Regions from separate parts of the Micromonospora sp. NPDC048839 genome, predicted to be linked through region 2. Evidence: riboswitches for the same ligand, from Rfam matches in the RefSeq annotation. Region 2 holds a riboswitch; the other holds the start of a gene.
The links. Region 2 has a riboswitch for cyclic di-AMP ahead of AB0C25_RS29625 (NlpC/P60 family protein). Riboswitches for the same ligand answer to the same signal wherever they lie in the genome.
Positions count from the first base shown of each region.

Region 1 (7,537 bases), on a different contig from region 2:
GCTGCGGGCGCGGCCGTCGCGGATCAGCTCCTCGTGGCTCACCTTCAGGAAGAAGACGCCGCTCTCCAACACCGCGCCGAGGTGGTCGCCGGAGAGGTCGACCACCACCCGGCCGCCGTTGGCGGCGAGGTCGGCGGCGAAGCGCCGGTACAGATCGGCCGGGACCAGCCACGGCTCGTTCGGCCCACTGAGGACGCTCACCGCGGCCCGCAGGCCCTCGCCGAGGGCCAGGTTGTACAGCTCGTCCAACTCGTGTCGGCTCAACGGCTGCCCCGGTATGTCGGCGATCTCCTTCCGCGAGCCGTCCCGGCGGTCATGCACGTACCCGCCGCTGCCGGAGTCACGGACCACCACCTTGAGGTCCACGCCCTCGCTGACCAGGAGCGGCTCCAGCACCTGACCGATCTCGCCGCCGAGGGCGGCGCAGAGCACCACGTCGACACCGAGCGACATCGCCATCCGCGCCTGCCAGACGCCCTGCCCGCCGGGGTGCAGATGCAGCTCGGGGTGGTCGTTCGGCTGGTCCACGGTGACCGTGAGCTGCGGGGTGGGCGCGAAGACCATCACGTGCCCGCTCATCCGTCGTCGCCGCTCATGATGTCGCCCTCCTGCGCGGTTGGGTGATTCCTCACCAACCGACCCTAATGCGACATCTGGCGACGGGGCATCCCATCGGCCGCGGTTCGTCCTGGCATCGGCGGCCGTCGGGCGTTGCCAGGCAGACATCGGTACGGGACGATCGTGCGACACGCGACGGTGGGAGACGAGTGCTCAGCAGCGATACCTTCAGCTACACCGTCCAGGCCCGGTGCACGCCGGCCGACGCGGCGGCGATGCTCAGTGACCTGACCCGACAGGGCGAGCTGCATCCGCTGATCGTCCAGGTCCGCCAACTGCCGCCCCGACCCGGCGCCCAGGCCAGCTACACGATCAACGACAGGCTGGTGGCCGGCCCACTGCGCTTCCGGACCACCTACCACGCGGACGTGCTGATCAGCGAGCACGACGAGATCGTCATGGTGGCCCGCCAGTGGCCCGCCACCACGGTGCGCAACCACACTCGACTGCGCGCCGAGCCGGATGGTCTGGTCCGGATCGACGTCGAGATCACCCTGACCGCGCCGACGCCGCTGTTCCGGTACGCGTTCCGCCAGGCGCGGGCCGCTCACCTCGCCCTCGCCGCCCGCCTCGGCCCGGCCCTCGACCGCGCCGGTGACCCACCACCCCCAGCCTGACCCGCCGACGCTCCACCACCCCGGCGACCCCGTCGCCCCGGCGACCCCGTCGCTCCCGGCCTGACCCGTCCACGCCCCGCCGCCCCGCCTCATGATCGTGCTCGATCCAGGATGTAGTGGCCTGCGGGCGTCGGGAGGCCACTACATCCTGGTTTTAGCGCGGTCGTGGCAGCGCGGTCGTGGCAGCGCGGTCGTGGCAGCGCGATTGCGGCAACGCGATTGCGGCAGCGCGGTCGTGGCAGCGCGATTGTGGCAACGCGGTCGCCGCGGCGCGGTCACGGGTTGCGGCCGTGCCGCGCCAGGGCGGGTCGGGCGGCGGGACGTCGGCCCCACGGCTTGTACGTGGACAGCACCGTCGCGATGATCATCAAGGTGGTCGACACCGCCGGCGCGATGACCAGGTCGACGCGGTCGCGGGCGGGGAGGGCGGCGCCCACCGCGCCGGCGTGCCGGAGATTCGGCGTGAGCAGGAACAACACCAGCCCGACCAGCACCGTGGTGAGCACGAGCTTGGCCAGCACCCAGCGATGGCGCCACAGCCCCCACGGGGTGAGGAGCGCGCTGGCGACCCCGATCAGCCAGACCAGGACGCTCAGCGGCGCGAACAGCACCGTGCCGACCAGCGCCGTGACCGGGTAGACCACCGCCGGGTCGGCGCCGCGCTGCACGGCGATGCCGAGGGTGAGGAGCACCAGGTCGGCGCCGAGCCAGCCGAGCGAGGTAACCAGGTGCAGGGTGAGAAGCCCCTTGCGGGCGGTGGGTGGGATCCGACGCATACCGCGATGCTGCCCGCCGACCCGCGCCAGGTCGTCCGACCACCGACGACATCCGGGGTACGCCCGGCGACGTACCCCCGCCCGGCGACACGATCCTGATCAACACGACATCGCCGACTCCGGGGCATCCCGTCGTCCGGGCACCCCGGAGTCGGCGACCGCGAGTGGATCACCCCGGACCGGGACCGGGGGAGCCGTCGGGTGGGTCAGTAGACCGACAGGTGCACGTGGTTGGTGTGGTCGGTGGAGGGGGTGCCGCTCGCGCCGCTGTACGACTTCCACCCGCTGCTGGGCAGCCAGATCTGCCGGTACCAGATCACGTACAGCACGGCGAGCCGGTCGGCGTTGCGGATGAAGTACGCGGCCAGGTTGTTGCCGTACGTCTTGTCGCCGCCGGTGGCGTTGCCGCCGAATCCGCTCGCCTGGGCGGCGAAGTCGCAGGCCCGGCCCTTCGGGTGTTCACCGGACCCGCTGGGGCGGTGGCAGGAGACGTACCTGGTGAAGCCGGCGGCCTTGGCCTGGTTGAGCGCGTGCAGGGTGCGCGGTGTGATGCAGCCGTTGGCAGGGGTGGGGTCGTTGACGCTGCACGACTCGGATGGCCAGGAGCCGTCGGAGTTGCGGGGTGCCGCCTTCGCGTTGGCGCTGGAGGTGCCCCGGTTGGAGCCGCTGTCGGCGGTGGTCTGCGGCTTGGGGGTGTTGGCCACGGTCAGGGCGCGTTCGGCCTGGTCCTTGCGCTTGGCCATCACCGTGACCTGCTTGCGCTGTTCGGTGATCTCGCCGTTCAGGGCGGTCCGGGTGCGGTTGGCCTGGTCCTTGGTGGCGAGCAGATCGCGCAGCACCCGGTCCTCGTTGGCGGCCACCGCCTCCAGGGCGGCGGCCCGGTCCATGAAGCCCTCCGGGCTGCTGCTGTTGAGCAGCGCCGACACCGCGCCGAGCCGGCCGGTGCGGTACGCCACGCCGGCGATCTGACCGACCTTGCCGTCGCGCTGGGCAAGCTCGACCTCGATCTCCTTCAGCTGGGTGGCGAGCTGCTGCTGCCGCTTGACGGAGGTGTCCAGAGCGCGTTTCGCGTCCAGGTAGCCCTTGCTGGCGGCCTCGAGTTGGGCGCGGAGCGCGGGGGTGCCGCCCTCCTCGTCGGAGTCGGGTGCGGCGGCGGCCCGCAGGCCGGTCGGGGGAGCGGCCGAGGCGGTGCCGGCCGGGATCGCGACGCCGAGGGCGAACATCGCGACGATCAGGGCCGCCAGTCGGGCGGCGGGTGGTCGTGCTGGTGCCACTGCGCATGTCCTTCCGTCAGCCGCCGACCGGGTTAGCTGACGGGTTCGGGACGGAAGATCCCTACCGCTGACGCGGATACACCCCAGGAACGTGGTTCCCCGGTTCGCCCGGTTGGGCGATTAGGCGGCGGCCGCCACCGGCGCCTGGAGGGCGCCGCCTGGTGGAGGCCGGGACCGAGCCTACCGGTGCGGGTGGGGCGGCTGCAGCCGATGTGACGGACGGTGCGTACGTCGTCACGAGAAAAGTGTCACCACTCGATCGAGCCGCAGGCTCCGGAGGCGGCGCCGGGCTCGATCTGCAGCGTCGCGTGTTCGATCTGGAAGTCGTCGTGCAGGGCCGTACGCGCTGCGGTGAGCACCGCGCCGACCTCCGCGCCCGGTGCCATGGTCAGGTGCGCGGAGGCCACGTCCATGCCGGAGGTGAGCGTCCAGACGTGCAGGTCGTGCACCTCGACCACCCCGGGGACCGCGGCCAGCCGGTCGTGCACGGCGGTCACCTGGAGGTGCTTCGGGGCGGCCTGCACCAGGATGCGGACGGCGGCCCGTGCCAGCCGCCAGGTGCGCGGCAGGATGAACACGCCGATGGCGACGGCGACCAGCGGGTCGGCCCACCACCAGTCGGTGACGGAGATGAGGAGCGCCGCGCCGATCACGCCGAGTGAGCCCAGCAGGTCGCCGAGCACCTCCAGGTAGGCGCCCTGGATGTTGATGCTCTCCCGGGCTCCGGCGCGGAGCAGGGCGAAGGCGGCGATGTTGGCGAGCAGGCCGAGCACGGCCACCACGAGCATCGGGCCGGCGACGACCTCGTGCGGGTCGCCGAAGCGGCGGATCGCGGTGATCAACACGTAGATCGCGACGCCGGAGAGCAGAACGGCGTTGGCCAGTGCGGCGAGGACCTCGAGTCGGTAGAGCCCGAAGGTGCGCTGGGGGTCGGTGGTGGCCCGCCGGGTGGCGGTGATCGCGGCGAGCGCCATCCCGATGCCGAGCACGTCGGTGAACATGTGCCCGGCGTCGGAGAGTAGGGCGAGTGAGCCGGTGTGCAGGGCGGCCACCGCCTCGACCACCATCAGGGTGGCGAGCAGCCCGAACGCCGCCCAGAGCCGGCCCCTGTGCTGGTGTGCGGCATTGGCGACCGACCCATGGTGGTGGTCATGACCTGCGCCCACGAGATCCACCTTCCGCCGCCGGTTGGGGCCCGGTCAAATGTATGCTCACATCGCTATGTATGCAACTGTGGCGCGGACCGCTGGTCCGCCACGCGAGGCGCGCCGGATCAGCCGGTTGGATCAATCGTGGTGAGCCGCTGCGTGGCCCGCGAGAGTGCCACGTACAGGGTGCGTACGCCCGCACCCGGATCCGCCCGGATCTCGCTCGGGGCGACGAGCACGACCCCGTCGTACTCCATGCCCTTGGCCTCCAGGCTGGTCACCACCTGTAGGCGCGGCGCGTCGAGCGCGGCGAGCCAACCGGCGACCTCGTCGCGGCGGGGGACCGGCGTGATCACCCCGACCGTGCCCTCAACCTCGGCCAGCAGCCCGGCGGCCGCCTTCACGACGGCGGTCTCCAACCCGCTCGCGGGCACCACCAGCTCGACCGGATCGACCCCGGTGGAGCGCACGGCGGTCGGCAGCGGCAGGTCGGGGTAGAGCCGGCGGATCTCCGCCGCCGCCACCGCGAAGATCTCCGCGGAGTTGCGGTAGTTGGTGGTGAGCGTGAAATCGTGCCGCTTACGCCGGCCCAGCGCCTGGTCCCGGGCCCGGGTCAGCTCCTCCGGGTCGCCGGTCCACGCGGTCTGCGCGGGGTCACCCACCACCGTCCAGGACGCCAGGCTGCCGCGCCGGCCGACCATCCGCCACTGCATCGGCGACACGTCCTGTGCCTCGTCCACCACCACGTGCGCGTAGTCCCGGTAGTCCTCCGGACGCTCCCGGGCCGCCGCCCGAGCCGCCCGCTGCCGCTCGCTCGCGGTGGTCAACTCGCGTACGCCGCCAGCGAGCTGGAACGGGTCGCGGCGGGCCTTGGCCGGCTGCGCCGGCTTGCCGAGCAGGGCGTCCAACTCGTCGAGCAGCGCGATGTCGGCGATGGTCAACCCGTCGGACTCCAGGCTCCGGTACGCGGCGCTGAGCAGCCGGATCTCCGCGGAGGAGAGGATCCCGCCCGCGTACCGGCGCAGCCGCTCCGGCCGGGCCAGCCAGCCGAGCACGTGCCGCGGGTGCAGCCGGGGCCACCACGCCTTGAGGAACTCGCGGAACTCGGCGCGGTCGGCGATCTCCGCCTCGAAGGTCCGCTGGTCCGGCAGGCGAACGCCCACCTCGCGGGCCTGCGCCCAGAGCGCGGCGAACACCCCGTCGAAGCCGGCCCGGCGCACCTCGTTGCGGCGGGCGCCACGGTGCAGCGCGCGGTCCCGGATCCGGTCCAGCTCGGCCCGAACCAGTCGCAGCAGCGTGCCCCGGTAGAGCAGCCGCAGCTCACCCGGGCCGCCCGGCACCGCGTCCCGGACCGCGCGCTCCAGCACCCGGCGCATCCGCAGCGAGCCCTTCACCGCCGCCACCTCGGGCGGGTCGGTGCGGGTGGCGGTCATCCCCGGAAAGAGAGTGCCCAGCGAGTGCAGGGTGGCGGTGTCCTCACCGAGCGAGGGCAGCACCGAGGCGATGTACTCGACGAAGACCCCCGACGGGCCGACCACCAGGATCCCGCCCCCGGCGTAGCGGCTGCGCTCGGAATAGAGCAGGAACGCCGCCCGGTGCAGGGCGACCGCGGTCTTGCCGGTGCCCGGCCCGCCCGCGACGATCGTCACCCCGGAGCCGGGCGAACGGATCGCCTCGTCCTGCTCCCGTTGGATTGTCGCCACGATGTCGCGCATGCCCCGGCCGGTCGCCTTGGACAGGGTAGCCAGCAGGGCGCCGTCGCCGACGACAGTCATTCCCTCCGGGGCGGCGGTCGGGTCCAGCAGGTCGTCCTCGATCCGGGTGACCCGCTCGGCACGGGACTGGATCGTGCGGCGACGCACCACGTCCAGTGGCTGCGCCGGCGTGGCCTGGTAGAAGGCGGCTGCGGCGGGTGCCCGCCAGTCGACGACGAGCGTGCTGGCGTCCTCGTCCCGGATCCCGAGCCGCCCCACGTGCAGCACCTGCCGGTCCCGCAGGTCCAGCCGGCCGAAGACCAACCCCTCGTACTCGGCGTCCAGGACGTGCCGCCGCTGCGCCGCGTGGAAGACCATCGCGTCGCGCTCGACCAACGCGCCGAACGTGCCCACCCGGGCGATCCGGTAGCCGTCACGCTCGGCGCGGACCGCCGAGCGCCGCAGTTCGGCCAGTCGGGCGTACACCCGGTCGAGGTGTCGTTGCTCGACGGCGATCTCCTGCTCCAGGCCGGTCTGGTCGGTCAACGCACGCTCCTTCGAAGGTCGCCGGCAGGCGGCGGAAACCGCGCAAGCCAACCGCAGAAGGGTACGGCCCCGGGCCGTGCCCGCCGCGCCCGAGGTGCGGGAACGCGCTCAGACACCCGTCCCGGCGGCGGTCGCGCCGGCGATCCGGGCCGTCGGCCCGCCGAGCACCCGACGCAGGACGCCGGTGAGCGCGGCGTTGACCTCGTCCGGGCGCTCCATCATCAACATGTGTCCGGCGCCCGGGCAGACGGTCAGCTCGGTGGCCGGGAGGGCCGCCGCGATCGACTCGGCGCAGGGCGGCGGGGTCAGCCGGTCCCGGTCGCCGACCAGGGCGGCGGCCGGCAGATGCGCCAACGCGCCGAGGGTGTCCAGTCGGTGCTGGGTGCCGATGGAGGCACGGAACCCGCCGATCGAGCGCAGCGAGGCACGAGCCACCGCCGACGTCACCAACCGGATATCGGCCGGCTCGCAGCGGTCCCCGAACAGCATCCACCTGATGCTCGGTTGCAGCGCGTTCAGCAGCGCCCGGGGCGCTCGCCACGAGCCGCACCGGGCCAGCACGCCGGCGCCTGTCGTCTCGGCCAGCCGGATCAGTCGGGCGATCCGTGGCGAGAGCCCGTAGGCGGTGTGGGTGTGCCCCTCGGCGGTGGTGGACACGAAGACCAGACCGGCGGTACGGGCGGCGAAGTGCGCGGGGTGGCGGTGGGCGTACTCCATGATCGTCATGCCGCCCATCGAGTGCCCGACCAGCACCACCGGGCCGCTCGGCGCCACCGTGTCGAGCACCGCCGCCAGGTCGTCGCCGAGTTGGGCCAGGGTGGCCGAGGGCAACGCCATGCAGCTGGACCGGCCGTGGCCCCGCGC
Region 1 is NZ_JBEZGL010000028.1:57,525-65,061, reverse strand. Features, by position in the region: gene AB0C25_RS33815 (PfkB family carbohydrate kinase) at 1-579, opposite strand, end outside; gene AB0C25_RS33810 (SRPBCC family protein) at 768-1,235, shown strand; gene AB0C25_RS33805 (hypothetical protein) at 1,511-2,011, opposite strand; gene AB0C25_RS33800 (hypothetical protein) at 2,218-3,234, opposite strand; cyclic di-AMP (ydaO/yuaA leader) riboswitch at 3,291-3,422, opposite strand; gene AB0C25_RS33795 (cation diffusion facilitator family transporter) at 3,534-4,451, opposite strand; gene AB0C25_RS33790 (AAA family ATPase) at 4,559-6,673, opposite strand; gene AB0C25_RS33785 (alpha/beta hydrolase) at 6,782-7,537, opposite strand, start outside.
Region 1: another riboswitch for cyclic di-AMP. It lies ahead of AB0C25_RS33800 (hypothetical protein); the one in region 2 lies ahead of AB0C25_RS29625 (NlpC/P60 family protein).

Region 2 (6,218 bases):
TACTAGCCACGGATGCCGTTTCAGATCACCTGCCCGAAGCCCGCTGGAGCTCGAAGGAAGGCACCTCCATGACCGTAACAAGGCCGCCCAGCGCGGACAACGAGGAGTCACGACAGGTTTCACCTGGCGTGATTCGAGGCATCCACGCGGCGCGCGGAATTATCCTGGCACTCGCCGCCTTCATCAGTGCGGTAACCGGTCTGATCATCGCTCTGATCCGCACCTGAGCGCGGCTGTCACTCTCGGCCCGCACCTGTCAGGTGGCGGCCAGCGACGGCGAAGGCCCTGACCAGGAGGCAAGTCCTGGCCAGGGCCTTCGCGGTGGAGCGGGTGACGGGAATCGAACCCGCACTGTCAGCTTGGGAAGCTGATGTTCTGCCATTGAACTACACCCGCAAGCGGCACCACTGTACCCGAGTCGTCGAGCCCGTGCACCCAGGTACCCCCGCCCGCCGCTCGGCCCGGGTTGATCCACTCGGGGTCCTGAAAGTCGGGGCATCCGAGCGGCCGGGACACCGCGATATCACCGAAACGGAGTGGATCATGCCGGGCGGCCGCCGGCGGGGCGGGGCGGACGGCTGAATGCCGGCTCCGTCACGCACGGAGCCGGCATTCGGCTGACCCTGGTCCGTGGTCAGGCGGCCGTGCACTGGACGTCACGGCTGCGGCGGGTCGGGCGGGTCTGCGGCACGGTGAGCGGCGCGGTCGCCACCGCCGACGGGGCATGCGGGTCGAGCCAGACCCGAACGGCCGGCCGGGCCGGCGCGAGGCCCGGGACGCCGGTGATGTGCTGCTCGCGGCGGGTCAGCATCGCCACGTCGACGGTGAACTCGAACAGCTGCCAGTCGACCTGCGGCTCGGCGCGGGCGCCCTGCGCCAACCGGGCGACCCGTGCCGGATCGGTCACCGGGCGGGCGTGACCCGCCACGTACGCCTCGTCGTCGCTCTCCTCCGGCGGGAACGAGTGCAGCGCGTAGCGGCCGTCGCGTTCGAGGTCACGGCGCTTCGGGGAGTCGATGATGAAGCAGAAAAGACCCTCGTCGGTGATGACCGGGGAGACCGGATGGACCCGGGGCCCGCCGTCGGCACGGACCGTGGCCAGGTAGCCGAAGCCCGGCCCGTACTGCTGGAGGAGAACACGGATCCCGTCGGCGAGTCGGGGCTCGTCGGCGGCGAATTCGGACCAGGAAGCCATGTGGGCATTCTATCGAACAAATGTACGAGCGGCGACCTCGACGCGCTGGTCACCGGCACCGAATTCGGGGGTTTTGAGGCCCGCCGCTAAGGTGGTCCGATGCTGCTCTCCGACCGCGACCTGGTCTCCGAGATCAAGGCCGGCACGCTGGGCCTGGAGCCGTTCGAGCCCACCCTGGTCCAACCTTCCAGCATCGACGTACGGCTGGACCGGCTTTTCCGGGTCTTCAACAACCACCTCTACACCCACATCGATCCGGCGATGCAGCAGGACGACCTGACGTCGGCGGTGGAGGTCCCCGACGGGGAGCCGTTCGTGCTGCACCCCGGGGAGTTCGTGCTCGCCTCGACGCTTGAGGTCATCTCGCTGGGCGACCAGCTCGCCGGCCGCCTGGAGGGCAAGAGTTCCCTGGGGCGGCTCGGGCTGCTGACGCACTCCACCGCCGGCTTCATCGACCCCGGCTTCTCCGGTCACGTCACGCTCGAACTCTCGAACGTCGCGAACCTGCCCATCACTCTCTGGCCGGGTATGAAGATCGGGCAGCTCTGCATCTTCCGGCTCTCCTCGCCGGCCGAGCACCCGTACGGCTCTGCGGTCTACGGCTCGCGCTACCAGGGGCAGCGGGGGCCGACGCCGAGCCGCGCCTGGCAGCACTGGCGCACCTGGCCCACCCGCTGACCCCGTGAACGACGAGGGCCCGCCGCGACGAATCGCGACGGGCCCTTCGGTCGACACACCGGATCAGCCTGGACGGCCGTAGCTGTGGATCGGGCCGTCGTCGACCTTCTTCATCTTGACCGGTTGGCCGGCCTGCGAGGCGTGCACCACCCAGCCGCCACCGACGTACATGCCGACGTGGTGGATGTCGCTGTAGTAGAAGACCAGGTCGCCGGGGCGCAGGTCGCCCTTGCTGACGTTCTTGGTGACGCGGCTCTGCGCGGCGGCGTTGTGCGGCAGGGACACCCCGGCCTTCGCCCAGGCGGCCAGCATCAGCCCGGAGCAGTCGTACGAGTTCGGGCCCTCGGCACCCCAGACGTAGGGCTTGCCGATCTGCGCGCAGGCGAACTTGACCGCCGTGCCGGCGGCGCCACCGGGATAGCTGCCGGGGCAGGGGGCCGGGCGCAACGGACCGCCGCCACCGCTGCCGTACACCTTGAGGCGCAGCTTCTGCAGCTTGTCGATCTCGTCGTTGATCTGCTTCTTCTTCGCCGCCAACTGGGCCTCGGTACGGGTCAGCTGGGTCACCATCTCGTCGAGCGGCGCCTTCTGCCTGGCCAACTCGTCGCGCAGGTCGGACACCTCGCGGACGTCCTGCTGCTGGTTGTGCGCGAAGCGGTCGAGCATTTCGAGCTGGCCGACCACCTCGCTGGGTGACTGGCTGCCCAGCACCGCGTTGACGGTCAGCACGTTCTCGCCCTTGTAGGCGCGTACGGCCAGGGCACTGACCTTGTCCATCGCGGCGTCGACCTGACGCTCCAGCGGGGTGATCCGGGCGGCCAGCGCCTGGGCCTGCCTGCGCTTGTTGGCGAGGTCGATGCGGGTGGCGTTGTGCTGTTCGATGACCGGTTCGAGTTTGTTCCAGTCGGCGTCGATCTGGCGTTCGATCTCGGCGACGGACGGGTCGGCGTGGGCCGCGGTGGCGCTGCCGGTCAGGACGACGGCGACGCCGGCCAGTGCGGCGAGCGCGGTGGTGAAGCGGGACCAGCGTGGGCGCGGCGCGATCGACGGCGGGCCGGCTGCTGCCGACCGCTCGGACGACGGCCGCGGGGCATGGAGTGCCACCGGGGTTCCGTACTCCTTCTTCCTGACCGCCTACCGGGTTAGCTGACGGGTTCGGGCGGGAAGTGGGCGCCCTACCGCAGTGACTGCGGATTCACCCCGGGGGACATGGGTCCCCGGTTCGTTCGGAAACGACTCGGCGGTGTCGGTCCGTTACCGCCCGGGCTGGACGGAGCTGCTATCGGGCCGACGAATGACCAGAGTAGAGACGCTTGTTACCACTCCGCAACCCGTGCGGCCGTGACACTCCGTACCGATCGGAGAGGATCACCGGCCGTACGTGAAGAATTCTTTCCCAAGGAGTCGACACATAGAAAGGTATTGACGCGGACTCCCGGGCGGCGCGAGGGTGACCACATCTTCACCCGCGAGATCTGGGGGGTTCGATGCACCATCCAACCCTGCTCCTCGGCCGGCGTGCGCTGCTCGCCGCCGCCGTGGTCGCCGCCGCGACCGCGGTCCCACCACCCGCCACCGCCGCCACACCGACGGCCGACCGCCAGCAGCGGTACGCCGCCGCGGCGGCCGAGTACGGCGTACCGACCGACGTGCTGCTCGGCGTCTCCTACCTGGAGTCCCGCTGGGACAGCAACGCCGGCACACCCAGCACCAGCGGCGGCTACGGCCCCATGCACCTGACCGCCGCCCGACACGTGGCCGCCCTGCCCGTGGGCGGCCACCACGACACCGGCGCCGAGGACCCGCGTGGCGACGACTCCCGTAGCGCGCTGGCACCCGCGCCCCCGCCGGCCGAGGACCCGGCGCCACCCGCCGGAGCGTTGCAGACCGTGGATGCCGCCGCCGCGCTGACCGGCGCGAACCCCGACGCGCTGCGCACCGACGCCGACGCCAACATCCGGGGCGGGGCCGCGCTGCTGGCCTCGTACCAGCGGGAGTTGGGCGCGCCGGTCGGGGCCGGCACCGACCCGGCCAGCTGGTACGGCGCGGTGGCCCGCTACGCCGGCGCGGACAGCGCAGACGCCGCGGCGGCCTTCGCCGACGAGGTCTTCACCACCATCGGCAGCGGCGCGTCGCGGGTGACCGACGACGGCCAACGGATCACGCTGCCGGCCCGGGCGATCCGGCCGCAGCGATCGTGGCTGGACCGACTGGGTCTGCGTCGGCTCGCCCGCCCGGACGGACTGGAATGCCCCCGGACCATCTCCTGCGAGTGGATCCCGGCTCCCTACGCGGCGTTCGGCGACGGGGACTACGGCAACCACGACCTGTCCGACCGGCCCGCCCGGCAGAAGATCGAGTACATCGTCATCCACGACACCGAGGGAAGCTGGGCCACCACCCTGCGACTCGTCTCGGACCCGACCTACGTGAGCTGGCACTACACGCTGCGCTCGGTGGACGGGCACATCGCCCAGCACGTCAAGACCAAGGACGTCGCCTGGCACGCCGGCAACTGGTACGTCAACGCCAAGGCGGTCGGGCTGGAGCACGAGGGCTTCGCGGCGCAGGGCACCTGGTACACCGAGGCGATGTACCGGACCTCGGCGAAGCTGGTCCGACACCTCGCGCTGCGGCTGGGCGTCCCGCTGGATCGCCAGCACATCATCGGCCACGACAACGTGCCCGGCACCATCGCCGCGAACGTCCGAGGAATGCACTGGGACACCGGCCCGTACTGGGACTGGAACCACTACTTCGAGCTGCTGCACGCGCCCCGGTTGGACACCGGTACCCCGGCCACCGGTCTGGTCCGGATCGACCCGGACTTCGCCACCAACCAGCCGGCGTTCGTCGGCTGCGTCACCGCCGGCATGCCGTGCGCGCCACGCGGCTCCTCGGCGGTGGTGCTGCGCTCCGCGCCGGCCGCGGACGCGCCACTGGTGAACGACATCGCGCTCCGCCCCGACGGCACCCCGAACACCATGGAGGTGTCGGATCACGGCGCCCGCGCCTCCGCCGGGCAGACGTACGCGCTGGCCGGTCGGCAGGGCGACTGGACGGCGATCTGGTATCTCGGGCAACGGGCCTGGTTCCACAACCCGGCGTCCGCGCCCACCGCCAGCTGGACGGTCGGACTGGTGGCCACCCCGAAGCCCGGCCGAGCCACCATCCCGGTGTACGGACGGGCCTACCCGGAACAGGCGGCCTACCCGACCGGCGTGCCCTACCAGACGATCTCGCCACTGCAGTACACCCTTGCCGCCGGGCAGCGGTACGCCGTCGGCGCGGTGCTGCCGGGCGAGTACTACCGGGCCAGCACTGTCGACGGCTCCTCGCCCGGTGACTGGACGGTGATCCGCGGCAAGAACAGGTACGCGCAGATCCAGTTCGGCCACCGCATCATGTACGTCGACCTGGCCGACGTGCAGCTCCTGCCGTCCCCGGTGGGCGCACCCCGCTGACCACGACGACGGCCCCCGGTCGGTGACCGGGGGCCGTCGTGTCGCACGGGGTGGATCAGCCAGGTCTGCGGAACCCGGCGACGGGCATGGTGTTGATGCTGGACACCTGCACCGGTTTACCGGCACGTGGCGCGTGCACCATCTGGTTGTTACCCAGATACAACCCGACATGACTCAGGCCCGAGTAGAAGAAGACCAGGTCACCGGGGCGGGCCTCGGCTCGCGCCACGGCCTTGCCCTCGTTCCACTGGTCTCCCGTGTGGTGGGTGAGGGAGATCCCGGCCGACCTGTAGGCGTACTGGGTCAGCCCCGAGCAGTCGAACGAGTTCGGGCCGGTGGCACCCCAGACGTACGGATCGCCGACCTGCTGGCAGGCGGTCTTGATCGCCTTCTGGGCGGCCACGGCAAGCACACCGTTGATGGTCGGGCAGCCGGCGGTCTTGACCGTCGTCTTCGGCATCGACGCCTCAAGCTGCTTGATCTCGGCGTCGATCTGCTTCTTCTTGGCCGCCAACTCGTTCTGCTGCTTGGTCTGAGTGGCGATCAGGGAGTCCAGCTTCTGCTTCTCGCCGTCGTACTTGGCCCGCACGGCGAGGACGCCCTCGACCTCCTTGCGCTCCTGCGCGGCCAGCCGGTCGAGGATGGTGAGCTGCTCGGTGAGCGTGTCCGGCTTGGCGCTGACCAGTAGTGCGCCGATGTCGTGCGACGGACCCGAGATGTAGTAGCGGGAGGCGAGATCGCCCACCCGGTTGAGCGCCAACTCGCTCTGCAACGCCAGCGGCTCGATCTTCTTCTGCAGGTCCGCCGACTTCTGCCGATTGACCTTCAGCTGCGCCCTGACCTTGTTGTACTGCTCGATAGTGGGCTCCAACTGCTCCCAC
Region 2 is NZ_JBEZGL010000020.1:133,791-140,008, reverse strand. Features, by position in the region: partial or broken gene AB0C25_RS29645 (hypothetical protein) at 1-227, shown strand, start outside; tRNA gene AB0C25_RS29640 (tRNA-Gly) at 323-396, opposite strand; gene AB0C25_RS29635 (pyridoxamine 5'-phosphate oxidase family protein) at 635-1,195, opposite strand; gene dcd (dCTP deaminase) at 1,295-1,873, shown strand; gene AB0C25_RS29625 (NlpC/P60 family protein) at 1,937-2,977, opposite strand; cyclic di-AMP (ydaO/yuaA leader) riboswitch at 2,991-3,126, opposite strand; gene AB0C25_RS29620 (N-acetylmuramoyl-L-alanine amidase) at 3,361-5,337, shown strand; gene AB0C25_RS29615 (NlpC/P60 family protein) at 5,393-6,218, opposite strand, start outside.